DNA from 4 places in the Pararhizobium capsulatum DSM 1112 genome. Region 1 is predicted to be linked to each of the others. Evidence: predicted binding sites of a transcription regulator. Region 1 holds the regulator's gene; each other region holds the start of a gene.
The links. Region 1 encodes LexA, which represses DNA repair genes until DNA is damaged. Its sites were predicted from a motif close to TGTTCNNNNTGTGTTCNG; they were not measured.

Region 1 (7,452 bases):
AAGGTCATGTGGCCGTCGGCGCCAAGTGGTTTCGCTTTCTGTGCGCTCGTCAGAAAAAAGACCCGGCAGCCACGTTCCAGGCCCTGGTGCGAGCGAATTTCCGCGGACCGCTCAAGGCGCCATTCAACGATGTTGCTCGCGCCGAAGCCGGGCTGACGCCCTCTTTCTATCGCTCGATGACGGCTTCGACAAATATCTGATTTCTATCGCTATGAAGTGGATTCCATACCGCGGAACGAGGCGCGGGAAAGGCTTTGTTAACCTTAATAATATCTAATCACAGCCATCAAAAGCGCATCTATATGATGGGGGCGATCAGGTGTCAGGACGCACGGAAAATCGCGTTTTCGGCAAGAAAACCGAGAAACACATCCTGATTCTCGCCAAGGGGGACAAGGTCAGGCATATGACTTTCCAGCCATGGACGGTGGCTGTATCAATGTGCTTCGCTTCCGCCCTTACGGTCGGCTATCTCGCCGCCACATCCTATCTCGTCCTGCGCGATGACCTTATTGGCGGAACCATGGCCCGTCAGGCACGCATGCAGTACGAATATGAAGACAGGATCGCAGCTTTGCGTGCGCAGGTGGATCGCGTCACAAGCCGTCAGCTGCTGGATCAACAAGTCGTCGAAGAAAAAGTCGAAAAGCTGCTGCAGCAGCAGCTCGCCCTGACCTCCCGCCATGGAAAACTCGGCTCGCTTCTCGATCGCGCCGAAAATGCCGGCGTCTCGACGGAGAAAGGCGAAGCCATCACGCCTACAGCCAATGCCTATGAAAAACGTGCGGATGCAGCCGGTTCTCGCGGCCTGCGGGCCATCGAACGGCTCATGGGCATCAGCAAGTCCGATTCGCTCCCCCCGATACAGGCCGCTCTCGGCTATGCACCCGCGACTGAAAACGAACCGACTTCGGACCGCGCTGACCGGCTGTTTTCCCGCGTGACCCTTTCGCTCAAGGATATTGAGCATGCGCAGCGCTCCCGGCTCCAGACCCTGACCGAGCAGACGGCCGACACCGCCGACGAGATCGCAGCGATCGTTGGGCGCACCGGCGTGCACATCGATGACAAGCCGCTGGAGGAGGCAGCGGACACGGCTCCGGCAGAAGAGGGCTCTGCCATTGGCGGTCCGTTCGTCGAACCAGAGTCCTCAGAGGATTTCAACGCATCGCTTGTTGCCCTGGACGGCGCCCTGGGGCGGCTTGAGCAGATGCGAAGCCAGGTCAAGAAATTACCCTTCTCTAACCCCTCTCCGGCAAGCGATATCACCAGCCGCTTCGGCAACCGCGTCGATCCTTTTCTGGGCAGGCTGGCGCTCCATGCCGGCATTGATTTCCGGGCATCCCTCGGCACACGGATTGTGGCGACAGCGCCCGGTACCGTGATCACGGCAGGACATAGTGGCGGCTATGGAAACATGGTCGAGATTGACCACGGCAATGGCGTGACGACACGCTTTGCCCACTTGTCAAGTTCGCTGGTCAACGTTGGCGATCATGTCGAAGCCGGACAAGTCATTGCCAAAACCGGCAACACCGGGCGCTCCACCGGCCCTCATTTGCATTACGAGGTTCGTCTCAATGGCGAGGCCGTCGATCCCATGCGTTTTCTGACCGCCGGCATGAAGATCGAAAAGCTCGTAAACTGAGGCCGGCCTTAAAGCATATGCCTTTGAAACAGGCATAAAAAACCGATTATTACCGTCTTCTCTAAAAGGCATCCGGAATTTACTTCTTTTTATTGACTGATCAATCGATCAAACGCCCGGTTTTCTTGACTTTGTGCCGCTTTGAGCCTAAGAGCCCCCACAACGCGCCCCGTGGGTGAGCGCGATGTCACCAGTGTTCTCCCGAACCGGAACGGAAACAGATTTCCAATTGACCACGTTTTCTGATCTTGGCCTGAGCCAAAAAGTACTCTCCGCAGTAACTGATGCGGGCTACACCATTCCGACGCCAATCCAGGCAGGGGCCATTCCGCCAGCCCTCCAGCGTCGCGACATTCTCGGCATCGCTCAAACCGGCACAGGCAAGACCGCTTCCTTCGTGCTACCGATGCTGACGCTCCTGGAAAAGGGACGCGCACGGGCTCGCATGCCACGCACGCTGATTCTCGAGCCGACGCGCGAACTCGCTGCGCAGGTTGCCGAAAACTTCGAAAAATACGGCAAGAACCACAAGCTCAATATTGCGCTGCTCATCGGTGGCGTGTCCTTCGACGAGCAGGATCGCAAACTGGAGCGCGGCGCCGACGTGCTGATCTGCACCCCCGGCCGCCTGCTTGATCACTGCGAGCGCGGCAAACTCCTGATGACCGGCGTTGAAATCCTGGTCATCGACGAAGCCGACCGCATGCTGGATATGGGATTCATTCCCGATATCGAGCGCATCGCCAAGCTTATTCCGTTCACCCGCCAGACGCTGTTCTTCTCTGCCACCATGCCTCCGGAAATCCAGAAGCTGGCCGACCGGTTCCTGCAGAACCCGGAACGGGTCGAAGTGGCGCCGCCCTCCTCCACCGCCAAGACCGTGACGCAGCGTTTCGTTGCGGCCCATGCGAAGGACTACGAGAAGCGCGCCGTTCTGCGCGACCTCATCGGTGCACAGCAGGAGCTGAAGAACGCGATCATCTTCTGCAATCGCAAGGTTGATGTCGCCGATCTCTTCCGCTCTCTCGAACGTCACGGCTTTTCGGTCGGCGCGTTGCATGGCGACATGGATCAGCGCTCGCGCACCACGATGCTGGCAAACTTCAAGGATGGCGGCATCAAGCTGCTGGTCGCATCGGACGTTGCTGCTCGCGGCCTCGATATCCCCGATGTCAGCCACGTCTTCAATTTCGATGTGCCGATCCATGCGGAAGACTATGTGCACCGAATCGGTCGCACCGGTCGTGCCGGTCGCTCAGGCGCCGCCTTCACGCTGGTGACCAAGCGGGACACCAAGTTCACCGACGCCATCGAAAAGCTGATCGATCTGAAGATCGAATGGCTGAATGGCGACCTTTCGGCCCTTCCGGCGCCGATGGAAAGTTTCGACAACGGCAAGTCCGACCGCAGCAAATCGGATCGTGGTCGGGATCGTGATGGCAAGCGTGGCCGGCGGAACGACACCGATAGAGGCGCGTCCAGTCACAAATCGGACACCAAATCAGACGATATTGCGATCGCAAGCGAAGCAGTGACGACAACAAAGGCGGAACCCGTGAGAACAGAACGTAAGGCAGAAACCAAGCCGCAGAATAGCCAGCGCAATGGCAATCGGAATGCTTCTGCGCCGTATCCTGCCAATGATGACAACCGCGACCGTCGCAACCGCTACCGCCGCGACCATGACGATGGCCCGACGCCCGTTGGCTTTGGTGACGACATTCCGGCCTTCATGCTGATCGCGGGCAAGGCCTGATCCGTCAACGCTTGACGCTTTTTATTTGCAAGCCGCCTTCACTTTTCGTGCAGGCGGCTTGTTTCGTATCCGGCTACCGATCACCGGGTGACGGACGTCGCCGACCGAATGTATTTGGTCTTGAAGGGCGTTAACCGCCGACAATGACGAGCGCAGTGGTGAGCGGCGCAGACGCGGCGTGGGTCCACAGCTGGTAGCCAACCACGGTGCCCAGGATGGCTGACCAGATTGCAAAATCTCCGAAGCGAAAAAGGGGCTCTCTCATCGTCGTTCTCCCGAAGGGCTTTGTGACGTTCTTGATGGGAATATCGCCCCTATCGTTCACCGTTTAAAGATCGAAACCAGTGAACACTGCTTCCAGAATTGAACAATCAACTCGTTCGGGTAGAGTTGCAAAACGGTGACGCGTGTCGAAAATCGTGGTAGAATCCAATCATGAACCCGCGGCAATGCAGTTGTTACGGAGGATCGCTATGCATTACAGCCTTCAGTTCTTCACATGGACGCCAAAGCAGGGCGTTCATCAGGTCGGCTCTGCCGTGGAAGTGAACGCGATTAGCCCGAAGCTGGCAGCGACAACGCTTCTTGGCGTGCGCCTTGACGAAGCAGGTGCTGCTCGAAAGCTTGCTGTTCGCGTCTGGAGCGACAGCGACGACTGCAAGGCCGATTGCGCCTGCTACTATTATCATTGAGCGGCCAAACGGACAGCAGCGACAACGCCGCATTTTTTTCATGTGCCTTTCCGGAATTCACGTGGTTTTAAGCACTTGCGGAACACAAATGGAACATATAGTGTCTGTTCTTGATTTGTTTCGCAATTCCGGAGTGAAATGTCATGCTGACCCGCAAGCAACAGGAACTGCTGCTTTTCATTCATGAGCGCATGAAGGAATCCGGCGTGCCGCCGTCCTTCGACGAAATGAAGGATGCCCTGGATCTTGCGTCCAAATCGGGCATCCACCGTTTGATCACAGCCTTGGAAGAACGTGGGTTCATTCGCCGGCTTCCGAACAGGGCGCGTGCGCTCGAAGTGATCAAGCTGCCGGAGGCCTATTCGCCAAGTCTTCAGCCCAAGCGCGGCTTTTCTCCCAGCGTCATCCAGGGGAGCCGGGATGTAGCGCCGCCCCCCGCCAAAGCTCGCCCGCCGGAAACCAACTCCGTCAATGTGCCTGTGATGGGACGAATCGCGGCGGGTGTCCCGATCTCCGCTATCCAGAACAACACGCATGATATCTCCGTACCATTCGAAATGATCGGTGCCGGCGAGCATTACGCTCTGGAAGTGCGCGGCGATTCGATGATCGAAGCAGGTATCCTCGACGGCGATACCGTCATCATCCGCAACGCTAACACCGCCAGCCCCGGTGAGATCGTTGTGGCCCTCGTCGATGATGAAGAGGCGACGCTGAAGCGCTTTCGTCGCAAGGGTGCTTCTATCGCCCTGGAGGCCGCAAATCCGGCTTATGAAACGAGGATCTTCGGCCCGGACCGGGTGAAAATCCAGGGCAAGCTCGTCGGCCTCATTCGCAAGTATCATTGAGGCGCTCCGGCGTTCGCGCCTCAATCAAAGACGGGAAAAATCACAGCATTCGCGGATATTCCCCTTGCGATTTGTCTAGGATGATTCTAAACGCTCGCAACGGCCCGAGTGATCGGACCTGAGAGGCCTCGTGGCGGAGTGGTGACGCAGAGGACTGCAAATCCTTGTACCCCGGTTCAATTCCGGGCGAGGCCTCCAAATTTTTCCCGCCACGAAAACAAGTGCTTACGGCTGCATTTTTGCGGTTAAGTACTGGGTGGCTCAACATCAACATATTTTCGTTGCGAAAAACCTCTGCCGTCTGCGCTCCCAGTCGCGCTTGAGGCTTTGCATAGCCTGTAAATTTTGAAACTCGAGGATGCACCCTCCGCTTTTAACGTGCACTCCAAAACCAAGTCCGCACTCGTTCGAACTCTTTTCCTGCACGCCAGGCCCCTCCGCAACTTCTGTTGTTCATCGCCTGGGAGGAACCTTTGCCAGTCTGTCCCGTTGCCCTCTCAGTTCGACCGTGAGAAGGAGTTTGAGCGATGGCGACCCATTTGGATGAACGGGGCGACAGGGTTTCGAGCGTAGACGAAGATAGAACAGTCAAGGCGACCACAAACGAGGCGCGGCAGGGCGGACTGGGAAAACCTGTTTTTATCGTACTGATCTGCGGGTTGCTTTTGGCTATTGTCGCGTGGGCGGGTGCGGAACTGTTCGGTGAGAGCACCGATAATGACGCTTCAACCCGGACCCAGCAGACCACTCCGATGACACCCGCGGAAACTGGCGTCTCCAACAGCTAGGCCACGACTACCTCGCCGAGCAACGAAGCGCAGCAACCGGCACCTGTCGACAAGGATCCAACGCCGCAGACCGGCTCCGGTGATTAACGGCCCGTGAGGGCGTCAAACTAGACGGCGCGGCTTAGACCTATGGTATGCCCGTGTTTTAACGGGTGCTCAAATATCGCTGTCGCTTAAACCGAGCGGTAGCCTCTGTTGAGATAGACAAGTGCTTCCCTGGCCTCAGCAGTCTGCATCGCGACTACTTTGCCAAACAGCACCATATGCGTTGCGATGCGCTTGACGTCGATCACCTCGCAATCGAAGACAGCCATTGCACCGTTTAGCGAGGGCGCACCCGTCAAAAGCGTGCCCCAATCGCCGTGGTCGAACCGGTATTCAGGTTCGATGGGTTCGCGACCTGAAAATACGTTGGCCAACCCTATCTGATCGGCGCCCAGGACGTTGAGGGCAAAACAACCGCTAGTCAGAAAGATGTCATTTCGCACGTTGGCCTGGTTGAGGCACACAAGCAGGGTCGCAGGATCATCTGACACCGAGCAGGCGGCAGTAATCGTTACGCCGCGACGGGCCTCGCCCTCCGCTGTCGTCACGATATGGACATGGCCGGCAAGTTGGCTCATGGCGTCACGATAGGAAACGGGGTCGAGGGCAAGCGTCTGCAACACGAAACTCTCCGAACAATGTATGGCCTTACACATAGTCGTTGGCGGAAAATATGTAAGCGGCAAGTGCAGATCTGGACACAGCGCCGTGATCTTTTCCTTTGACCCCAAAGGCCACATCTTTAAAACAGCAGCTATCAACGGAACACGCCGAAAATTTGGGATGGAACTGCGAATGCGTCGACTGACAGCAAGTCTTGCCATGGCTGCGATTATAATTGCATCGCCGGCTGCAGCGGCCGGTCTCAAGATCGCGGTTGTCGCTCCGGCCGAAGGTCCCTTCGCGCTGCTCAGCAAGCAGATCACCGATGGTGCAAGCTTCAAAGCCAAGGATCGTGGCACCGAAATCATACCCATTGCCGAGACGTGCGAGGCTTCGGGCAGCGCGGACCTTGCCAAGGCAATTGTCGATAGCGGCGCCGAAGCTGCGATCGGTTTTCTCTGCACGGAAAGCCTCGAGGCCGCCATGCCCGTTCTCGCCCCTGCCAATATTCCAGCCATCACGCTCAGTGTCCGCTCCGATATCCTGATGGGCGACGCGATCAAGAACAATTGGCCCTTCTTCCGTCTTGTTCCGAATGCCGGCGCGGAATCGACAAAGATCACGGAAGCAATTCTTGCGCGCTGGAAGAACGAACCACTGGCGCTGATTGATGATGGCACGATCCATGGGCGTGAACTTGTTGAGAGCATCAAGGGCGCCCTCGCCGAGATCGGCCTGACGCCGCTCTTTGCCGATACCTACCGCCCTGCCCAGGAACAGCAGGTCGCCCTCGTGCGCAGGCTGGTCAAAAGCGGCGCTACCCATGTTTTCGTGGGCGGCGACCGGTCCGATATTGCGGTGATTGCACGGGATGCGAAGGCGGAAAATGGAGGTCTCATCTTCATGGGTGGAGAAGCGCTGAATGCCGCGGACGATCCGGTGCCACTGGAAGATGGTGTGCTGGCGATTGCCCTGCCCGACTATGCACGCCAGCCGGCAGCCGCAGATGCAACGGCTGCATTCAATCAGGCCGGCATCGTGCCGGAAGGTTATGTCCTGCCAGGCTTCTCAG
Region 2 (7,452 bases), 1.4 Mb from region 1:
CAGCGTGCCACCCGCCAAGCCTTCGGCCTGACGAGACCATCTTCATGTTCGGGGAGGGGAGGCCGAAGCTTTTCGCTGATGGTCCGATTAGTTTCCGGGGACCACTGGCGCCCATCCCGAAAGCACACTATATTCCCGATGCGGTCTGCGCTTCCCGACAGGAACCACAATCCCTGGGGCCATACTCGATCCAACGGGAGCTGTCCCTGACCAGGCTCGTGGGCCTGGACATATGGCGCCCACCTACGTTTGTAGGCACCCAGGATCGTAAACATCCATCGGTTGTCGTGGATCGCACTTTTCCCTTTTCCCTGGATTTTATCACGAACGACAACGCGTGCTGCGCGCGCAGAGATGATAATTTCGACTGGGGTATCAGGAAATAAGGTCCATGCGCGCGGCGCGGAAGATTGCTTCCGCCACGTTGCCGGCTTGCAGCTTGCGCATGGCCGAGACGAATGCATCATCAATGCGGTCGTGGGAAATATCGGTTTCGAGGGTGATGTCGTTGCGGGTCCGTCCACGGGCCGCGAGCGCAAGGCACCGCAATTCCAGTGCATTGAGTTCCTGAAGCAAATTGTCCTTCATGGACATGCCATTCCCATTTCTACAGCTCTCCGCGGAAAAACCCCGTGGCCACCGAACTGTGTTTCTGCTGATTTCGCTTGTTCTTGCACCGCTCGATCGGGCTTGGACAGCGAAACCCCGCAGGATGATGAACAGACTGCTAACCATGTTTCATTTCGAGCAAGACGTTGCGCGGGCTTAAAAAGTTGCGCAGGTTGCAGTTTATTGCGCCGGGGACACGACAGATCCGGAGAGAAGACGATGACATCAGGGGCTCTATTCCAGTGACACCCAGGGAACTGAAAAATAATCTGCGCAAGGAGCGGCTTGCTCTGCGCGATGCTCTCGATCCCCAGGCGCGCATTGCAGCAAGCCTGTCCATCCTTGAGCATGCGGGAGAAGCGATCGAGCTTTCGCCGGACACGGTGGTTTCCGGCTTCTGGCCCATACGCTCGGAAATCGATGTTCGCCCGCTGATGGTGCATTTGCAGGAGCGGGGCGCGCGGCTTTGCCTGCCGGCCATCATCGACAAGGAGACTATCGTCTTTCGCGCGTTTTCGCAGGCTGCGGATATGATCGGGACGGGCTTCGGGACGTCAGGGCCGGGACCGGATGCTGCCGTGCTGGATCCGGACATCATGCTGGTGCCGCTTTCGGCATTCGATAGAGGCGGCCATCGCATAGGCTACGGCGCCGGCTATTACGACCGGGCGATCGACCGATTGCGGGCCAAAGGTAAGACACCGAAGCTGATCGGGATTGCATTCGACTGCCAGGAAGTGGCATCAGTGCCCGCCGAACCGCATGACGTGGCGCTCGATGCCATGCTGACGGAAAGCGGCTTTCGTATTTTTGGATCGGGGATCGACGGATGAGACTTCTGTTTCTGGGTGACATGGTGGGCAAGACCGGCCGTACGGCGGTCTGGGATCGATTGCCCGGCCTCGTCAGCGACCTGAAGCTCGATTTCGTCATCGTCAACGGCGAGAATGCCGCCGGCGGCTTCGGCATCACCGAGGAAATCTTCCTCGAAACCATCAATGCCGGTGCCGATGTCGTCACCACCGGCAATCACGTCTGGGACCAGAAGGAGGCCGTGGTGTTCTGCGAACGGCACGACCAGTTCCTGCGACCTGCCAACTATCCGGCGGGGACGCCCGGACGCGGTTCCAACCTCTATTTCGCCCGCAACGGCGCGCGCGTGCTGGTCGCCAATATCATGGGCCGGGTGTTCATGCACCCGGAGCTTGACGATCCCTTCAAGTCGGCCGAGGCGATCCTTGCGGCATGTCCGCTGAAGGAGCAGGCCGATGCCATCATCTTCGATTTCCACGCCGAAGCGACGAGCGAAAAGCAATGCTTCGGCCACTTCGTCGATGGCCGCGCCAGCCTCGTGGTCGGTACCCATACCCATGTGCCGACCGCCGATCACCAGATCCTCAATGGCGGCACCGCCTATATGAGCGATGCCGGCATGTGTGGCGACTATGACAGCTCGCTCGGCATGGAAAAGGAAGAACCGCTCAACCGGTTCATCTCCAAGATGCCGAAGGGCCGCTTCGAGGCAGCGTCCGGCCCCGCGACGATCTGCGGCCTCGGTGTCGAAATCTCCGATCGCACCGGCCTTGCAGAAGCCGTGGCTCCACTTCGAATCGGCCCACGTCTTGCTGAAAGTATTCCGGCGTTCTGGGAGTGAGATGACACCGGGCTCGCCTCCTAAGCCGTTCGCGCCTGAGCCTGGCGATGACGCGATTGTGAAATAGCCGGCGCGCAATCCGCTTTACCTGATGTCGCTCATGCCTATCCTGCGCCGTGCAAATCCTTGCAAGCGAGGTGCATGATGCTGCGTTATGCCATCTACACATTTGCCGCGATCGTGCTTTTGCATACCCTCTGGCCAATGAAGGCCCATGCCCAATCGGCAACCCCGGTGCCGAGGGTCAGCCAGTGCCAGGCGATTGCCGGCGCGCTGCCGTCAGCTACTTTTGCAAGCTTCACGCCACCGATTTTCCCGGCCCAGGCCGCAGGGGAGGAGGTGTCGATCACCTATGTCGGCCATTCCACCTTCCTGATCGAAACGCCCGGCGGCATTGCGATCGCGACGGATTATAGCGGCTGGTACAAGCCGCCGCGCCTGCCGACGGTCGTAACGATGAACAAGGCGCATTCCAGTCATTTCACGCTGACGCCCGATCCCGCAATCAAGCATGTCCTGCACGGTTGGAGCGATGACGGAAAGCCGGCGGACCACGATCTCGTGGTGGGTGATGTCTCCATCCGCAATGTCACCACCGATATCCGTTCCGGCTACGGCGCCATGGAACCGAACGGCAATTCGATCTTCATCTTCGAAGTCGCAGGCCTGTGTATCGGCCACCTCGGCCACCTGCATCACGAACTGGACGACAGCCATTATGCAGAGATTGGCCGGCTGGATGTCGTCATGGTGCCGGTCGATGGCGGCCTGACGATGGGGGCGGAAAGCATGAGCCGGGTCGTGAGCCGCCTGCGGTCGGCGCTCATCCTGCCGATGCATCGCCGCGGGCCGCCGATCGATAATTTTCTCTCGATGTTTGATGAAAAGTTCGATCGTTCATTTGCCGAGAGCGACAACGTTATCGTCTCGCTCCGCTCCTTGCCAGGCAAGCCTTTGATTTATATCCTCAAGGGCGTGTGACATAGCCTTGCATGGGACCATCCCGCGGCATGTCTTTGGAGATCGCCCCATGTATCTTCGTGCGCTGCTGTTTCTCGTGTTGCTGCCGCTGGTCGCGCAGGCTGAGGGCGTCCCGCCGCCGCGAATGCCGACCGCGGAGGGTAGCGCGACCAAGGCGACGCCAGATGTCGCCGGATCCATGGGTGAGCAGGAAGAGTTCGTCCTGCCCTCCGGCAATATCGGCTGTATCTACACTCCGAAAGGTGGCACGGACGTGTATCGCCCTGCCGATGGAGGGCCGGAGCTTGTCTGCGATCGGGTGGAACCGCGTTATGTCAGGGCTGTGCTTTCTCGAACAGGGCCGGGGGATCTGCTGCGGGACGTCGGTGATCCCAGCTGCTGTTCAGCAGGCCCGGTGCTGGACTATGGCCAACGCTGGTCGGCAGGTCCTTTCAGCTGCCTCTCCACACGCAAGGGGCTCGCCTGCAAACGCGACGACGGCCATTCCTTCTTTCTCAGCCGCGCGCGCATCGAGACAAACTAAAAAATCGCCCCCTGCTGGACGAAAAGCGCCGATGAAACTATAAGGCGCCCCAATCCTGACACGACAAGCATTGCAAAGAGGGCGCCATGGCCGGCCATTCACAGTTCAAGAACATCATGCACCGCAAGGGCAAGCAGGACTCCGTCCGCTCCAAGATGTTCTCCAAGCTCGCGCGCGAAATCACCGTTGCCGCCAAGGGAGGCCTGCCCGATCCTTCCATGAATGCACGCCTGCGCCTGGCGATCCAGAACGCCAAGGCCCAGTCCATGCCGAAGGACAACATCGAGCGCGCCATCAAGAAGGCGTCCGGTGCCGACAGCGAGAACTATGACGAAGTGCGTTACGAGGGTTATGGCCCGGGCGGCGTCGCCGTCATCGTTGAAGCGCTGACCGACAACCGCAACCGCACAGCCTCCAACGTCCGCTCGACCTTCACCAAGGCCGGCGGCGCGCTTGGCGAAACCGGTTCTGTCTCCTTCTCCTTCGATCGTGTCGGCGAAATCACCTACAAGCTTTCCGTTGGCAATGACGACAAGGTCATGGAAGCCGCGATCGAGGCAGGTGCCGAGGACGTGAGCACCGACGAGGAAGGCCACACGATCATCTGCGGTTTCGAGGATATCGGCGAAGTCTCCAAGGCGCTCGAAGCGACGCTCGGCGAAGCTGAAACCGTAAAAGCCATCTGGCGCGCGCAGAACACCGTTCCGGTCGACGAGGAAAAGGCGCAGTCGCTGATGAAGCTGATTGATACGCTGGAAGACGATGATGACGTCCAGAACGTCTACACCAACTTCGAAGTCTCCGACGAAGTCATGGCCAAGCTTTCGGCCTGATTTTGAGGAGTGTCACATTCCCATCTCTGTTCCGTCATACTCGGCCTTGAGCCGAGCCTCTATCAGTCTCTCCATTTGTGAAGATAGGCTGGAAGATCCTCGACTCTAGGATGACGCGGAGTGTGAGGCCGGAACAAACTCAGCCCGCTCCGGATGCCGGAGGCGGGCTTTTCGTTGCCTGATGAAAGCTCAGGCGGCGTCGCGACCGTCGGCTGCGGCCAGTTTCTTCTGCGCGTCGGCAAAGAGCCGCACCGATTTCAACCGCGCATCCATGTCGAAGATCGGCATGGAGACGATCAGTTCGTCAGCGCCCGTATTTCGGATGAAGGTTTTGAGCTTTTTCTCCACCGCCTCAGGCCCGCCGACCACCGCATAGGTCATAGCCTGATCGACGAAAGCCTTTTCGCTTTCGTGCCAGAGGCCATCCATGCTGTCGACTGGTGGCGGAAACTGGCCGCGGGCATTGCGGCGCAGCGCCACGAAGGACTGTTGCATGGAAGTGAAGAGATAATCTGCCTCCTTGTCCGTATCGGCGGCGACGCCCATGATCCCGACCATCGCATGCGGCTGGTCGAGATACTCTGAAGGCTCGAAGCGCTCGCGGTAGATTTCCAGAGCCGACATCAGCATGTCCGGTGCAAAATGTGAGGCGAAGGCGAAGGGCAGGCCGAGCATGCCGGCCAGATGGGCGCTGAAGTGGCTGGAGCCGAGGAGCCAGATCGGCACATTGCTATCGGCGCCCGGAATGGCGATCAGCCCCTGGCTTTCACCGACTGGCGCAAGCAAAGCCTGCAGTTCCACGACGTCATTCGGGAAATTGTTGGCGCTCGCCTCCATGTTGCGGCGCAGCGCCGCTGCCGTGCGCATGTCAGTTCCCGGCGCCCGACCAAGCCCCAGGTCGATGCGGCCCGGATAAAGGGCGGCCAGCGTGCCGAATTGCTCTGCAATCACCAGCGGCGAATGATTCGGCAGCATGATGCCGCCCGAGCCGACGCGGATCGTATTGGTGCCTGCCGCCACATGGGAAATGACGATCGAGGTCGCGGCGCTGGCGATACCTTTCATGCCGTGATGTTCGGCAAGCCAGAAGCGCTTGTAGCCTTGCGCTTCGGCTTCCTGCGCAAGCCTGCGGGAATTCGCCAGCGCCTGCGAAACGGTAGAGCCTTGCGTGATGGGGGAAAGGTCGAGGATGGAAAAGGGGATCATCGTCATGCCCTGGGAAAATGGATCTTTTCCCTCATGTAAGTGCTCCCGTCGCGAATCCAAGGCGGAAAGGTGACGGATTGATGCCTCGGTCGGGAGGGAGCGCCTGTGGTTTGTTTTTGTTTTGTTCACATTTTACTGGCAGCTTTCCGCCGATGACATTAGGGTTCACGGCATGACGACGACGATTCGCATTATTGGCATCGACCCCGGTCTGCGGCGCACCGGTTGGGGTGTCGTGGATACGCTCGGCAACTCGCTGCGCTTTGTCGCCTCCGGCACGGTGACCTCGGATGGCGACATGGATCTCGCCTCGCGCTTGTGCCAGTTGCATGACGGTCTTGCAGAGGTGATCCACAGCTACAAGCCGGACGAGGCGGCGGTCGAGCAGACCTTCGTCAACAAGGATGCGGTTGCGACCTTGAAGCTCGGTCAGGCCCGCGGCATCGCCATGCTGGTGCCGGCCCGCGCTGGACTCAAGGTTGCCGAATACGCTCCGAATGCTGTCAAGAAGGCCGTGATCGGCGTCGGTCATGGTGAAAAGCAGCAGATCCACATGATGCTGAAGGTCTTGATGCCGAAGGTCGTCTTCAAGGGCAATGATGCCGCCGATGCGCTCGCCATCGCCATCTGCCATGCGCACAACCGGCAAGCCCTGTCATCGCGGCTTGCGGCATTGGCCGGCTAACCACTGATGCGACGCTGCGGGTCACCCCATTCCGCCACCGCAGCCAAGCGATTTCCATACGCAAAGGACAATGACCGATGATCGGCAAGTTGAAGGGAACGATCGATGAGATCGGCGAGGACCATGTGGTTCTGGACGTGCACGGCGTCGGCTATGTTGCATACTGCTCGGCGCGCACCCTGTCGAAGCTCGGTTCCTCGGGTGAAGCCGCAATCCTGTTCATCGAGACCTATGTCCGTGAAGACCAGCTGCGGCTGTTCGGCTTCTTGACAGCCCTGGAACGCGAATGGTTTCGCCTGCTGCAGAGCGTTCAAGGCGTCGGCTCCAAGGTGGCCTTGGCCGTTCTTTCCGTTCTGACGCCCGGCGAACTTGCCAACGCGATCGCACTTCAGGACAAGACTTCGGTTTCGCGCGCGCCCGGCGTCGGCCCGAAAGTCGCGGTGCGCATCGTCACGGAACTGAAGAACAAGGCGCCGGCCTTCGCAGGCGAGGCTTCCGCCAATATTGGCCTCAAACAGGAACTGGGCGAGGGCGTTGCCTCGGCGCCGGTTTCGGATGCCGTTTCGGCGCTGACCAACCTCGGATATTCCCGCGATCAGGCCGCAAACGCTGTTGCCGCCGCCCTGAAGAACGGCGGCGAGGGTGCTGACAGCGCCAAGCTTATCCGGTTGGGGTTGAAGGAGCTGTCGCGATAGGTTGTTGCGAAACGGCGGAAATTTGCTAAAATTTCTTCCGAAACGAATTTTGTAGGAATTTCTCGATGTTTTGGGAGCTTACGCTTTCGCCGAAAGGGCAGGTCACTATCCCCAAGGAAATGCGGGAGGCTCTCAACCTTCGTCCGGGCGATCAGCTCATTTATTCTTTTATCGATGGCGAAGTGGTCGTCACGCCCAAGAACGTGGATTTCAACGATCTGGGCGGGCTCCTCGGTAAACCACCCGCTGGGGTGGCGAGCCTGGAT
Region 3 (7,452 bases), 450 kb from region 1:
AGGTGCGGCCACGCGGTCACAAACCGCGGTCGGATGGCCCGTCGCCCCCTTTTCTCGTACGTGGCCAGACTATCGGACGTCCGGTTTGCTTCCTCTTCTCCCCAGCGGGGAGAAAGTGGCCCGAAGGGTCGGATGAGGGGGCGACTGGCTTGGAATGTGCCGCGACGCCCTGCATCAACCTACTCCGCAGGCGCCACCGGCATCTGCTCTGCAGCCTCCATCTCGCGCTGCAAACGCCGTTCCTCGTCCACCTGCGGCTTGGTGAAGCGCGCGATGACCAGATAGGCGACCGGCGTCAGATAGAGCGTGACAACAGTTGCAAGGCCGAGCCCCCCCACCAGCACCCAGCCGAGCGCGACGCGGGCTTCCGCCCCTGCCCCGCTTGCCATCACCAGCGGCAGGGCGCCGACGATGGTCGCGATCATCGTCATCATCACGGGCCGCAGGCGGATATTGGCGGCATTCTCGATGGCCGAGCGCAGGTCCTGCCCGCGGTCCCGAAGTTGATTGGCGAATTCGACGATCAGGATGCCGTTCTTCGCCATGATACCGACAAGCAGCACCAGCCCGATCTGGCTGTAGATGTTCAGCGTGTTGCCCGTCATCAGCATGGCAAAGACAGCACAGGCAAGGCCAAGCGGCACCGTCACCATGATGATCACGCCGCTGATCAGGCTCTCGAACTGCGCGGCCAGCACCAGGAAGATGATGACCAGTGCAAAGCCGAAGGTCACAAGCAGCCCGCTCGAATTTTCATTGAGCGTCGCGGCCTCCGCGAGCGGCACGATCCGTGATCCCGGCGGCAGGAGCGGCTCGGCCATCTGCTGCACCATCGTCAGAGCGTCGCCAAGCGCAAGATCGTCGCTCAAGCTCGCAGAAAGCGACACCGCACGCAGCTGCGATTCGCGCGACAGCTGCGGCGCGATCGCCCGCTCCTCGATCGTTGCAATGGATGACATCGGCACGATGCGCCCGTCGCCCGTCTTCAGGAAGATGTTCTGCAGGTCCGTCGGGTCATTCACCGGATTGGTGGTCGACAGCAGCTTCACCGGATAGGAGTCGCCGTTGACATAGACATCAAGCACGCTGTTGCCATCGAGCATCGCCTGCATGCCCGCTGACAATCCGACGATATCGATGCCGAGGTCGGACGCCCGCTCGCGATCGATCGTCACGGAAAGCTGCGCCTGGTTCGGGTCGTAGTTCAGCCGCACGTTCTGGAAATGGCCGCTGTCCTCCATCTGGCGCACCAGCTTGTTGGCGGCATCGCCGAGCTTGGCATAGTCATTGCCGACCAGCGCGACCTGCAGCCCGTTGCCCGCGCCGCGGATACCCAGGCTGTTCGGCTGCATCGGGAAGACCCGCACCGAAGGGATGCCATTTGCCAGCTTGGTGATGTCGGCAGCGATCTGCTGCTGGGTGCGCTCCCGCCCATCCCAGGGTGCAAGGGTCAGCACCATGAAGCCGGTATTGACCGAGCCGCCCTGACCGGAGACGGAAAAGACATTGTCGATCTCGCCATTGTCCATCATCGGCTTCAGGCCATCTTCCAGCTTGCGCATCTGGGCCTGCGTATATTCAAGCGACACGCCCTGCGGCGCCTGTACCCGCATCATGATGCGTGCCCGGTCTTCCGTCGGCGTGAGTTCCGACTTCAGCAGCGTGAAGGCGCCCGCACCCGCAGCCGTGACCATGCCCGCCACCATGAAGACCACGAGTGGCGTGTTCAGGCAGGCGCGCAGCGTCCGGCGATAGAAGCCGGCAGCAAAGGCACCGACCTTGCCCATGAAGCCGGAGTGCTGATGGTCGTCGCTATGGGCCGTCAGCATGCGCGATGCCAGCATCGGGCAGAGCGTCAACGCCACGAAGGCCGACAGAAGGATCGCAAAGGCCAGCACGAAGCCGAATTCCCGGAAGAGGGCACCGGTCTGGCCGGGCAGGAACGACAGCGGCACGAACACCGCCGCCAGCGTCGCCGTCGTGGCGATAACCGCAAAGAACACTTCCAGCGTACCGAGCACGGCCGCTGCCCGCGGCCCGAGCCCTTCGGATCGCCGTCGCACGATATTCTCCAGCACCACGATCGCGTCATCGACCACAAGGCCGGTCGCCAGCACGATCGCCAGCAGCGTCAGGATGTTGATCGAGAACCCGGCAAGATAGATCGCCGCGCAGGTACCAACCAGCGCGATCGGCATGGTCAGCACTGGAATGAGCGTCGCCCGCCAATCGAGCAGGAACATGTAGATGACGAGCGTCACGATCACGACCGAAGCGAAGAGCGCAATCTCGACCTCATGGATCGCCCCGTCGATGAACACCGCGTCGTCGCTGGTAACCGCCAGTTGCGTGCCCTCAGGCAAGATCTGCGCAATGGTCGCAACCGCCTTCTTCACGCCTTCGGATATATCGAGCGTGTTGGACTGCGCCTGACGAATGATGCCGAGGCCGATGCCCTGGCGGCCGTTCGAGCGCAGCGATGATGTACCGACGTCAGGCCCGAGCGTGACGGTGGCGATATCGCCAAGCCGGATATTGTCTCCAAGCACCAGTTGCTCGAACTGCTCCGGCGTCTGCAGGTCGGCCGTCGCCCGCACCGAGATATCCTGGTTGGCGCTTGTCAGCGATCCCGCCGGTACGTCGAGTGAGGCCGTCGCCAGCGCCGTCCGCAGGTTGGCGATCGTCAGCCCGCGCCCGGCAAGCTTCGACTGGTTGACGTCGATGCGGAAGATCTTCTCCTGCTCGCCATTGATCTGGACATCAGCGACGCCCTCGACGGCGGCAAGCCGGTCGGTGATCTCGTTTTCGGCAAGCAGCGTCAGGTCTTCCATCGACAGCGTGTCGGAGGTGAGCGCCAGCCGCATGATCGGCTGGCTGTCGGAATCGGCCTTGACGATGGTCGGTTCGTCCGCATCGTCGGGAAGCTGGCCGGAGATACGGCCGACAGCATCGCGCACGTCGTTGGAGGCCTGCCCGATATCCGTCGTGTTGGAAAACTGCAGGGTCACCCGGCTCTGGGCATATTGCGAGGTCGAGGAGATGTTCTTGATCCCCTGCACGCGTGAAACCGCGCCCTCGATAACCGAGGTAATTTCCTGATCCACAGTTTCCGGAGCGGCCCCATCGAATGTCGTGTTGATCGAGACGACCGGCTGGTCGACCTGGGGGAGTTCGCGGATCTCGATGCCGTTCAGCGCCGCAAGGCCAGCCACGACGATCAGCGTATTGACGACCAGCGCAAAGATCGGCCGGCGGATGAAAAGTGCTGTGAAGCCGGCGGTTCCGCCCTTTTTCGGGCCCCCGCTCACTTTACCACCTCGGCTTCCGAGACCTTCTGCTCGCCGTCGCCGCTACTTTGCTTCTTCTGCCGCTGCTGGCCCTCGCCCTGCTTCAGCAGCTTCACCTCACCGCCGTCGCGCAGGCGCTGCACGCCTTCCATCACCACGTCCTGGCCCTTGGAAAGCTCCGCTTCGACCAATACCTTGTCGGAATTGCGCTGGATGATCTTGACCGGAACCCGCTGCGATTTCCCATCCTCGACACGCCAGACATAGGAGCCATCGGCACTCCACTGGACCGAGAGCGGATTGACTGTCGGGAAGGTATCTCCGGGGAAACGGGCAATGACCGAGAACGACATGCCAGCGCGCAGCGTATCATCCGGATTTTCGATGCGGGCACGCACGCGCAGCGTCCGGCTGGCCTGATCGACACGGTTGTCGATCGCATAGATGGCGCCCGACAGCTCGGATGCCGGAATGGCGATCGCGGAGGCCGAGATTTCCTGGCCGACCGAAATCTTGTTGGAGAAACGCTCCGGCACCCAGAAATCGACAAGAATCTGCGACCGATCATCAATGACGGCAATCGGCGTCGAGGTCGTGACGTAATCGCCCGGATTGACCGTGATGATGCCCGCAATGCCCTGCGAGGGCGCCACGATATCGCGGCGCTTCAGATCAAGCTCCGCCTTCTGCAGGTCAAGCTGGGCTGCCTGCTCGGCAAATTCCGCTTCACGCAGAATGGCAACGGACACCGCATTTCCAAGCTTGCGGTTGCGATCGACCTTTTCCTGGGCACTTGCCACGGCCACGCGCGCCTGTTCCGTCGCAACCTTCTGGTCGTCGCTGTCGAGGCGGGCGATGACCTGCCCCTTCTCGACCCTGTCGCCGGACTTGACGAGAACCTCGGTCAGATTGCCGGTCGAAAGCGGCGTCACCGTCACGGAGAGGATGGCATCGCCATTGCCGATCGCCGAAAGCCGGTCGTTGACGACAGCTTCGCCCACCGGCTCCGTCACCACGAGCGGTGGGGCATTGGCAAAACCGCCGCCGTTGCGCCGGTTTCCGCCGTTACCGCCCTCGCCCTTGGCTTCAGGCTTTGCCACCAGTGCGACCACGCTTTCGGGAACACCAAGGCCGGTCAGCTTGGCTGCAGCTCCCGGCACAAAATGGACCCAGGCAGCCAGCCCGACGACGAGCACGAATGCACAGATCAACAGCTGTTTCCAAAGCCGCATGAATATCTCCAGATCGGAATTTCGATCCTGGCCATTTCGCACCAGACAGGCGCGATGCGCAGGACATGAATTGTTTTCGTTGAACTATCGGCTTTTGCGGCGCAGCAGGCAATCCCGGAATGCCATCATTACGCAATTGTAATAAAAGCAGATTTCATCAAATTGAGGGCGGAAAGGCATGCCTGACCGATATCGATCGGCATCTGTGGGAGGCAGTCGGCAATAGGCAGTAGGCAATAGCGAAGAGATAGTCCGATGACCGCGCCGCGCCTTCAGGCCAGTGCGCTCCTACTGCCTATTGCCAACCACCTGCTGCCTCCCCAACCCCTCCCTTCAGAATAAAAGCAGAACGCAATTCTGGCCTTTCGCCCCCGAATCACTACATTGAGCCGCATGAGTAACGGTTTTGACGACATTCCCTTCTTCGACGAGGAGCCGGCACCGCGCGATCAGCGCCAGTCCGCGGCATCTCCACCTGCCGCACAAGGCGGTATCGCCGCCCGCGCCATGGCCGCGCGTGATGGCGCCCGCCCGGCTGCCGCCTATCTCTCCGGCCTGAACGCGGAACAGCGCGAAGCGGTCGAGACCATCGAAGGCCCGGTCCTCGTGCTCGCGGGCGCCGGCACCGGCAAGACCCGCGTGCTCACCACCCGCATCGCCCATATCCTCGCGTCAAACCGCGCCTTCCCCAGCCAGATCCTCGCCGTCACCTTCACCAACAAGGCGGCCCGCGAGATGAAGGAGCGCGTCGGCGTGCTCGTCGGCGGCGCGGTCGAGGGCATGCCCTGGATGGGCACCTTCCACTCCATCGGCGTCAAGCTGCTCCGCCGCCACGCCGAACTCGTCGGCCTGCGCTCGGATTTCACCATCCTCGATACTGATGACGTCGTGCGCCTCATCAAGCAGCTGATCCAGGCCGAAGGCCTCGACGACAAGCGCTGGCCGGCAAAAACCTTCTCGCAGCTGATCGACGGTTGGAAAAACAAGGGCCTCGGCCCCGCCGATATCCCCGAAGGCGACGCCCGCGCCTTTGCCAATGGCAAGGGCCGCGAGCTCTATACCGCCTACCAGGCCCGCCTGAAGACGCTGAACGCCTGCGATTTCGGCGACCTGCTTCTCCACCCCATCCGCATGTTCCGCGCCTATCCGGATGTGCTGAAGGAATACCACGCCAAGTTCCGCTACATCCTCGTCGACGAGTATCAGGACACCAACACCGCCCAGTATATGTGGCTGCGCCTTCTCGCCCAGCGCCCCAAGGGCGAGCCGCAGAATGTCTCCTGCGTCGGTGATGACGACCAGTCGATCTATGGCTGGCGCGGCGCGGAGGTGGACAACATCCTGCGCTTCGAAAAGGACTTCCCCGGCGCCAAGGTCATCAAGCTCGAGCGCAACTACCGCTCGACAGCCCATATCCTGGGTGCTGCCGGCCACCTGATCGCCCATAACGAAGGCCGCCTCGGCAAGACCCTGTTCACCGATCGCCACGACCCGGACGACGAGAAGGTGCAGGTCCACGCCGCGTGGGATTCGGAAGAGGAAGCCCGCGCCGTCGGCGAGGAGATCGAACAGCTCCAGCGCAAGCAACACAAGCTCAACGACATGTCGATCCTGGTGCGCGCCTCCTTCCAGATGCGCGAGTTCGAAGATCGTTTCGTCACGCTCGGCCTCAATTACCGTGTCGTCGGCGGCCCGCGCTTTTACGAGCGCATGGAAATCCGCGATGCGATGGCTTTCTTCCGCCTCGTTTGCCAGCCGGCCGACGATCTTGCCTTCGAGCGCATCATCAACACCCCCAAGCGCGGCCTCGGCGATACCTCCGTCCGCGCCCTTCATGATTACGCCCGCGCCCGCGATATCCCGATGCTGGCGGCCGCCACCGATCTCATCGAAACCGACGAGATGAAGGCCAAGGCCCGCAAGTCGCTGTTCGATGTCGTCACCATGTTCAAGCGCTGGCAGGGCCTGCTTGAAACCACGCCTCACACCGAGCTTGCCGAAACCATCCTGGAGGAATCCGGCTATACCGACATGTGGAAGGCCGACAAATCGGCCGAAGCCCCGGGCCGGCTGGAAAACCTCAAGGAACTCATCCGCTCGATGGAAAGCTTCGAATCCATGCGCGGCTTCCTCGAACACGTCGCGCTCGTCATGGACGCCGAGCAGAACGAAAACCTCGATGCCGTCAACATCATGACGCTGCATTCGGCAAAAGGCCTGGAGTTCGAAACCGTCTTCCTGCCCGGCTGGGAAGAAGGCCTGTTCCCCCACCAGCGCGCGCTGGACGAAGGCGGCCGCTCAGGCCTGGAGGAAGAACGCCGCCTCGCCTATGTCGGCCTGACGCGCGCAAAGCGCCGCTGCCACATCTGGTTCGTCTCGAACCGCCGCATCCACGGCCTGTGGCAATCGACGCTCCCCTCCCGCTTCCTCGATGAGCTGCCGGTCACCCATGTCGATGTCGCCGAAACGGAACAGTCCTATGGCGGCTACAACCGCGGCGGCTACGGCCAGTCGCGCTTCGACAAGCAGGAGCCCTTTGCCAACAGCTACTCCACCCCCGGCTGGAAACGCGCCCAGGCAAACCGCACGGACGCCACCCGCGACAACTGGGGCACCCGCTCCGGCGTCTCGATCGAGCGCATCGGCTACGGCGAAAGCGGCCCCAAGGCCCGCACCATCGACGGCGAACTCGTCGCCAAATCGACGGTCGACACCCCCTCGAAATTCAACCTCGGCGACCGCGTCTTCCACATAAAATTCGGCAACGGCAACATCGCCGGTATCGAAGGCAACAAGCTGACGATCGACTTTGATCGCGCCGGGCAAAAGCGGGTGCTGGATGGGTTTGTGGAGCGGGTTTGAGGGGTAGAAAACTTCGAATGTCTCGATGACCTCGTGCTTGTTATCCTTATCCTCGGGGCCGCTTGGACCGC
Region 4 (7,452 bases), 1.1 Mb from region 1:
AGATCAATCTTGCGCTGCATGTGATCGGTCAGCGGGCGGACGGGCATCACCTCCTCGAAAGCATCGTGACCTTCGCGGACCGGGGAGATCGTGTTGGCCTCTCTGCTACGGACGAGGACCGCTTCACGGTCTCGGGCAGCTTCGCGTGCGATATTCCAGCCGACGGGCCTGCCGCGTCCGGCAATCTCGTGCTCAAGGCGCGCAACAGCCTGCGTGCACTGCTGCTGCAACGTGGCCTTCCCGCGAGGCCGATGCATCTGCATCTTGAAAAGAATTTGCCAGTTGCCTCCGGCATTGGTGGTGGCTCGGCCGATGCCGCAGCAACGTTGAGGGGGCTGCTCGCGTTGTGGGCTGTTCCTCCCTTTGTGGACGATAGGTTTTCGGACGATCTCGCCGCTGTTGCGCTTCAGCTCGGCGCAGATGTGCCCATGTGCTTTCACGGCAAGCCTTTGATGGCGCGCGGCGTCGGCGAGCGGACGGAGGCGCTTGCCGCCTTTCCGGCCTTCCCGATGCTGCTCGTCAACCCGCGTGTGCCGGTCTCGACGCCCGTCATCTTTCGCACACTGACGAACAAGGCCAATCCGTCGCTTGTGCTGCCCCATCATACGGTTGCGGCCGCTGATTGGATTGGTGCACTGGCAGCCATGCGCAACGATCTTGAGCCGCCGGCCCAGGCACTTGCGCCGGTCATCGGTGATGTTTCCCAGGCCCTTTCTGAAACCGGCGCTCGCCTTGCCCGCATGTCGGGCTCGGGTGCCACCTGCTTCGGCCTGTTTTCCGATGAACATGCGCGCGATCGGGCGGCGGAGATGCTTTGCGCAGATCATCCCGACTGGTACGTTCTGCGCTGTTTCAGCATTGGAGGAGATCATCATGACACAGCTTGACGAAACAAAACCTTTTGTTCCCGTCAGCTTTGCGGTCATGACCGTTTCCGATACGCGCACGCTCGCCGATGATCGCTCCGGCGATACGCTTGCCGCCCGAATCACTGACGCCGGCCATATGCTTGCCGAGCGCACCATAGTGCCGGACGATCGCGCCGCCATCGCCGAGACGGTGCTGGCCTGGTCAAACGACCCCGCCATCGATGTTGTTATCACAACGGGCGGCACGGGCTTTACGGGGCGCGATGTCACCCCCGATGCGCTGGAGCCGCTGTTCGACAAGCGAATGGATGGCTTTTCGGCGGTCTTCCACCGCATTTCCTACGAGAAGATCGGCACATCGACGGTCCAGTCGCGTGCAACGGCCGGCTTGATCGGCACGACCTTCGTCTTCGTTCTACCCGGCTCGCCCGGAGCCTGCCGCGACGCCTGGGATGGCATCCTGAAGCAGCAATTCGACTATCGCCACACGCCCTGCAACTTCGTCGAGATCATGCCCCGCCTGGATGAACATCTGAAACGCGGCTGAGCCGAAACCTTCGCCCTTAAAACACGGACTCCAAATCCTTGGCAACGCGTGTTCCCCAGGGGACAGCGAGACCCTGCTTGTGTCGTCTATAAGAATTCCAGTAGCGGGGACAAGGGGAAGGCAGCGGGGGCAGAGGCAGATGCATCGACGGCCGACTTACATCACCGTTAATGCTGCAGGCATGCATGCCGGAGATTTCAGTCTCTCAGAATGCTGACGGTGGCACACGCCATCCCAGGCACGGCAAAAGTGGTCATACGACGCGCTGACGCGTGAAAATCCCTTTTCAGAAGTGATTTCATCAAGTACGGGCGGGTTCGAAAGAGCCCGCCTTTCTTCTTATCTCCGCGAGGGGTCACGGGCTTCCGTAGCAACCCAGGCCGGGATGATCTCCACCGCCAACCGCCGTGCCGAGAGCGCCTTCACGAGATCATCCAGCCGCTTGCCGCTCGTGGCCGCCGCCGCGTTGCGCGGAACCAGAAGACCATGCTCCAACGCGGAACCGCGGCGGAAAAGGCGTTTCAGCAGCGGTTTGCGATAAAGTCGTGCGGGCGAAAACCGCGCGGGTGCCCGGTTGAGCGCCATATATTCCGCGATATCGTCAATCCAGCGACCCGTCAGCCGCGCGCCGGGCTCCAGCACCAACAGCCATTCGCCTCGCGCCGAGCGGATCACATCGCCCAGTTCCCATTCGAGGAAAAAGCGGCAACCGGCGGCATCAGCCACCCGAGACGAACCGTCTTCGGAACCATGATCCAGAACGATGACATCGCTGACCAATCCTTCAACCGCGCCGGAGACAAGAGCCGACAGGCTCTGTGCGAGCTCGGCCTCGTTGTTGCGGGTTTCCATGATGATCGACAGCATGGCCCGTCCTACCGCATCGCAAACGGAATTGCCACATGACCCTGCCTGACACAGGCTTCAGCCTTCATTAATCATGAATCTAAACCATGGGGCGTTCCCAGTGAAATCGCGATGCGGGAATTTGTTCTTGCATTGTTCTCATTTTGGCGATAAAGATTCCCTCACGAAACCGTCGGAGAACGGCGCTGTTTCCGGGAGTTTGTTCCATGACCGATCTGTCTGAACTCAGGCAGGGCGCATTTGCGCCCGGCCACTCGGCTGATATTGCCGATGCGCTGGTGGCCAATTCCGGCCTGCGCATCGATATCGACCGCCGTCGCGGACGGGGCGCCGGGCTGAATACGACAGGCCGCTTCGAGCCCCTGGCACGCGAGACGGAGGATGACGGCTGGAGCTCGCTCGAAGACTTGCCGCCCTTCAAGACCGAGGTTCAGATCGAGAAGCCGCGGTCGATCATCAGCCGCAATGACAGCCCCGATATTCCGTTCGACCGGTCGGTGAACCCCTATCGCGGCTGCGAGCATGGCTGCATCTATTGTTTTGCGCGGCCGACCCACGCCTATATGGGGCTCTCGCCGGGGCTCGATTTCGAAGCCAAGCTGTTTGCCAAGCCGGATGCACCGCGTCTCTTGGAGCGGGAGCTGGCGAAGCCCGGCTACAAGGTGCGGCCGATAGCGCTTGGCACCAACACCGATCCCTATCAGCCGATCGAGAAGGAATGGCGGATCATGCGCCAGATCCTCGAAGTGCTGCAGGCATGCAACCATCCGGTCATGATCGTCACGAAATCGGCGATGGTGATGCGCGACATCGATATTCTCGCTGATATGGCAGAGAAAGGTTTGGCGAAGGTCGGACTTTCGGTGACGACACTCGACCGCAAGCTTGCCCGCCTGATGGAACCACGCGCCTCCACACCGGGCAAGAGGCTCGAAGCCATCAAGGCACTCTCGGAAGCCGGCATTCCGACGACGGTGATGATGGCGCCGGTCATTCCTGCCCTCAACGATCATGAGATCGAACGGGTGCTTGATAGCGGCAAGGCCGCGGGCGCGGAATTTGCGAGCTACGTTCTGCTGCGCCTGCCGCTGGAGGTGAGCCCGCTGTTTCGTGACTGGCTGCTGCGAAACTATCCGGATCGCTATCGCCACGTCATGTCGCTGGTGCGCTCGATGCGTGGCGGCAGAGATTACGATGCGGAGTTCGGCAAACGCATGAAAGGGGCTGGTCCCTATGCGTGGCAGATCGGTCGCCGCTTTGAACTGGCGGCCAAGCGACTTGAACTCAACCTGACAAAGAGGCCGCTCAACGGCGATCTCTTCGTGCCGCCGCTCGGCTTGGGCGTTCAGCTTTCCCTCCTCTAAGGGCTGGCAAACGGCCTCAAGCCGCGTTTGAAATCCGCCGGCCTTTGCCCGGCTCACGAGCATGCCGATCCCGTTCGTCCCTGTGACGGGAGCGGCCAATCCCCCGGTCGTCGCCGCATCCGGCCGGGGGGACTTGCAGGGAATCGGGCTTCTGTGCGAGTTTCCGTCCATGTCACGAAGCGCGTTGCCCGATTCCCCTTTTCTTTTCGATGATGCCTGCGGGCCGGATTTTTCCATCGAGCTCAGCGTCCGGCGTGAGGGCTTCTGGCCGATCGCGGGAACGGACGAGGCTGGGCGAGGACCGCTCGCAGGTCCGGTCGTCGCGGCGGCCGTAATCCTCGATCCGAACAATATTCCGGAGGGGCTGAATGACAGCAAGCAGCTCTCCGTTATCAGAAGGGAAGAGCTTTACGACATCATCCTGGCCAACGCGATCGTTTCGGTTGCCTCATCCAGCGCCGGCCGGATCGACCGTACAGACATTCGCAAGGCAAGCCTCGACGCCATGCGTCGCGCCGTTGCCGGCCTCGCGGTCAAGCCGGCCTATGTGCTGAGTGACGGGCGGGATGTTCCGCCGGGCATGGCCTGCGGCGGCAAGGCTGTCGTCAAGGGCGACGCCCGATCGGTCTCGATTGCGGCCGCCTCGATCATCGCCAAGGTGACGCGCGACCGGATGATGACGCGCGCCCACCTCGTCTTTCCCGTCTACGGCTTTGCCGGACACGCCGGATACGCAACCGCCCGCCACCGGCAGGCAATCGCGGAAGGCGGTCCTTGCCCGCTTCACCGCATGAGCTTTCGCCCGCTCAGGAAAGACGATGGAGAGCCGTTCAAGGATGATGCCCTGACCGAGTTCGGCGGCCTTTGAAGCGCTTCATACCCCGACAATCGAGCCTTTATTCACGACCTTGTGAGAGGCTGGTCCGTGGCATCTGGGAACGAAACCAGCCTGCCGCGCATTGATCTTGGCCGAGCCCAGGCAATATGCACCGAAGCTTATGTTGCCCTGGTGATACGCTCTGGAGATTTTTCCTGGGATGACGTAACCGCAGTAACAACGCAGGAGAGTGATGGACTATAGGTTTGGCTCGGAATCGCGCGTTGCGATTCGCAAGAAGGACTCGCCTCGTGATCTTCGCACTGATGCTGACAGCATTGATGACAACCGCAGAGATGCCAACGGCCGAGCCGACGGCAGAAGCGCTGCAGAGCGATTTGCAGACAGCCTATGCCTGCCAGGATATCGACGGACGGAAGGTCTGGAAGGGTGGCCTCGCCTATTACATCCAATCCTTCGTCTATGACGGCGAGACACCGGAAGCAGGTAGCGACGTCGCGACAGATGCCGTCTTGCCGGGTGACAACACGCCTGAAACGATGGAAGAATTCGAGCAGGCCTGCATCACCATCGCCCCGGCGCAAGCTAACAGCAACTGACATATAAACTTACGGCTGTTGCATCCGTCGTCGGAAAGCCGGGCGTCGTGCCCCTTGCCGATGGGCAGCGTGAGGCTTAGTCAAGCAGCTGAGGCTCTCGTCTTAACCGCTCAGAAATACGAAAAGTCGGACGCGGAGAGCGAGGTCACGCTTACGTCGTGAAGCAGGATGCTATCCTTCGGACCGAAGGTGAGCAGCGTATCCCCTCCTTGCGAGCCGGCGGCCTGCGCTACCGCCTGCACCTCCGCAAAGGTATCGAACCTGCTTCCGAGGTGAAGTGCGATCGTGTCGTGATCGGAGTGGCGGAAGTCGGTAACTTCGTCGTGTCCATCTCCCTTGTTGAAGACGAACACATCGGCGTCAGCGCCACCCAACAGGATATCATTACCGCGACCGCCGATCAGGCGGTCACTGCCGCCATTGCCTCTGAGAGTGTCAGCTCCGCCCAGGCCTTCGAAGATGTCGGCGCCGTATCCGCCAAACATATCGTTATTGAGGCCGTTGCCAGTGCCATGCAGGGCCTCACCCGTAACCGCGAGCGCTTCCACATTGGCACCCAGGGTGTAGCTTGTAAGCTGATAGGAGACATTGACCAGATCGAAGCCGCCATTGCGGGCCTCGATGACACGGTCGTTCAGATCATCGACCGAATAGTTGTCGTTATCAACACCGCCCGACATGCGGTCAGCCCCGGAACCACCGTCAAGGTAGTCGGTCCCTGCTTCGCCAAAGAGGCTGTCATTCCCTGCGTCGCCGTATAGCTGGTCGTTCCCCTCGCCGCCTTTAAGCGTGTTGTTTGCGGAATTGCCCGAGATCAGGTTGTTCAAACCATTGCCAACGCCGTCAACGGCAAGCCCCATCAGGCGAAGTTCTTCGACGTTGGCGCTCAATTTATAATCGGCGATACTCCAGACAATGTCCCGCCCCTCTCCGGCGAGTTCGACCACCTTGTCCGTTGAAACGTCGACATAGTAGAAATCATCACCGCTGCCGCCGATCATCACGTCACGGCCGGTACCACCGTTGAGAAGGTCATTCCCGGGGCCGGCTTCCAATCGATCCTTCCCGCCCCCGGCAAAGAGATAGTCATCGCCTGCTCCTGCCAGAAGCCGGTCGGCGCCGCTGCCGCTGATCAGAATATCGGCCGTATCGGTGCCGGAAATATGCTGGTTTGTCGTTTCGAAAGGTGCACTGAACACATTCCAACTCGCGGAGATGGCGGCTCCCGAAAAGCCGTTCTGCGCAGTGAACTGTAACTTCAGCTTCTGCAAGCCGGGCGTGGTATCAAACCCCAGTTCGATCGTGCCAGAGCCGCTTTCATAGCCGTAGCCCGCTTGCGTCCAGGACCAGCCACTCAGATTTCCGTAGCTCGCGTACCGGCTGGTGTCGGCGAAGTACTCTCCGGTCTCGGGATCACTGTATCCGTCTATCTGGTAGTCGAATGCAAAACGGAAAACGAACGAATCCGGATCAAGCTCAAAGCTGTAATTTGCAGTAGACATAGCCGCCTCCCAAGCCGCGGCTACATTAGCTCAATATTAATTTCCGGACCAGAGTGATCAGGAAGGCCGAGCGGCTGGAGTGAGGCGTTTCCAACCTTGACCGCTCCGGGGCAAGACGCGGTCTCAAACTCCCTCCGCTGAAGGGACGGCAAGCCCGGAGTGAACCTGGCGGCACTGCGGTTTTCGACATCGGGCGGCAGTCATCGTCAGGCACAAAAAAGGCCGGCACGAAGCCAGCCTTTTTTCATTCTATCGAAACACACCTCTTAGTTGAGGCGGGTCTTCACGTCGCTGACGGCCTTGGCAAACAATGCGCTCTGCGTCGCTGCGTCAGACTTGGAAACGATAACGCTTTCGGCAGCAGCAATGGCGATATCCACAGCGGTTGCACGAACAGCGTTGATCGCGTCGCTTTCGGCTTGACGGATCTTCTGTTCCGAGAGGGCAGTGCGGCGGGTGACGAACTCTTCCGTCTTGGCCTTGGCATCCGCCGTCAGGCTCGCGGCTTCGCGCTCGGCGACGGCCACGATGTTTCCGGCTTCCGCTTCAGCTTCCTTGCGCTTCTTCTGGTATTCGACCAAGAGAGCCTGGGCTTCTTCGCGCAGCCGCTTTGCTTCGGCAAGTTCGTGGGTGATGCGGCCGGCGCGCTCGTCGAGCGCCTTGGCCATCATGCCGGGAACCTTGAGGTAGGCAATGAGGACGAAGAAAAGCACCAGGCCAACGAAGGCCCAGAATGTCGCCAGTGACGTCATATCCATGATGCGTTCCTTACTTTGCCGTTGCCTTGACCGCAGCAGCGATCTCGGCCTTGGTTGCCTTGCCGCCGATCAGCTGTTCAACAACGGCGGTCGCGGTCTCTTCGGCGA

Region 2: a site for LexA is predicted at 5,918-5,935, ahead of ruvC (crossover junction endodeoxyribonuclease RuvC). Genes of this name have one in related genera too.
Region 3: a site for LexA is predicted at 4,854-4,871, ahead of QO002_RS15045 (ATP-dependent helicase). Genes of this name have one in related genera too.
Region 4: a site for LexA is predicted at 2,406-2,423, ahead of QO002_RS07400 (PA0069 family radical SAM protein). Genes of this name have one in related genera too.

Annotation. Positions count from the first base shown of each region.
Region 1 covers NZ_JAUSVF010000001.1:2,635,150-2,642,601, forward strand. Annotated here, with positions in the region: gene QO002_RS12860 (ferritin-like domain-containing protein) at 1-200, shown strand, start outside; gene QO002_RS12865 (M23 family metallopeptidase) at 320-1,648, shown strand; gene QO002_RS12870 (DEAD/DEAH box helicase) at 1,878-3,404, shown strand; gene QO002_RS12875 (hypothetical protein) at 3,535-3,669, opposite strand; gene QO002_RS12880 (hypothetical protein) at 3,878-4,096, shown strand; gene lexA (transcriptional repressor LexA) at 4,240-4,944, shown strand; tRNA gene QO002_RS12890 (tRNA-Cys) at 5,069-5,142, shown strand; gene QO002_RS12895 (hypothetical protein) at 5,472-5,732, shown strand; gene QO002_RS12900 (flavin reductase) at 5,906-6,433, opposite strand; gene QO002_RS12905 (ABC transporter substrate-binding protein) at 6,573-7,452, shown strand, end outside.
Region 2 covers NZ_JAUSVF010000001.1:4,030,599-4,038,050, reverse strand. Annotated here, with positions in the region: gene QO002_RS19470 (cell division protein ZapA) at 1-31, shown strand, start outside; RNA gene ssrS (6S RNA) at 140-298, shown strand; gene QO002_RS19460 (helix-turn-helix domain-containing protein) at 376-588, opposite strand; gene QO002_RS19455 (5-formyltetrahydrofolate cyclo-ligase) at 852-1,442, shown strand; gene QO002_RS19450 (TIGR00282 family metallophosphoesterase) at 1,439-2,263, shown strand; gene QO002_RS19445 (MBL fold metallo-hydrolase) at 2,405-3,244, shown strand; gene QO002_RS19440 (hypothetical protein) at 3,294-3,767, shown strand; gene QO002_RS19435 (YebC/PmpR family DNA-binding transcriptional regulator) at 3,854-4,600, shown strand; gene QO002_RS19430 (LLM class flavin-dependent oxidoreductase) at 4,790-5,806, opposite strand; gene ruvC (crossover junction endodeoxyribonuclease RuvC) at 5,979-6,491, shown strand; gene ruvA (Holliday junction branch migration protein RuvA) at 6,569-7,186, shown strand; gene QO002_RS19415 (AbrB/MazE/SpoVT family DNA-binding domain-containing protein) at 7,252-7,452, shown strand, end outside.
Region 3 covers NZ_JAUSVF010000001.1:3,084,764-3,092,215, forward strand. Annotated here, with positions in the region: gene QO002_RS15035 (efflux RND transporter permease subunit) at 180-3,308, opposite strand; gene QO002_RS15040 (efflux RND transporter periplasmic adaptor subunit) at 3,305-4,519, opposite strand; gene QO002_RS15045 (ATP-dependent helicase) at 4,913-7,381, shown strand.
Region 4 covers NZ_JAUSVF010000001.1:1,550,796-1,558,247, reverse strand. Annotated here, with positions in the region: gene QO002_RS07415 (4-(cytidine 5'-diphospho)-2-C-methyl-D-erythritol kinase) at 1-887, shown strand, start outside; gene moaB (molybdenum cofactor biosynthesis protein B) at 874-1,416, shown strand; gene QO002_RS07405 (glycosyltransferase family protein) at 1,756-2,283, opposite strand; gene QO002_RS07400 (PA0069 family radical SAM protein) at 2,490-3,647, shown strand; gene rnhB (ribonuclease HII) at 3,817-4,515, shown strand; gene QO002_RS07390 (hypothetical protein) at 4,776-5,084, shown strand; gene QO002_RS07385 (calcium-binding protein) at 5,195-6,586, opposite strand; gene QO002_RS07380 (F0F1 ATP synthase subunit B) at 6,853-7,338, opposite strand; gene QO002_RS07375 (F0F1 ATP synthase subunit B) at 7,355-7,452, opposite strand, start outside.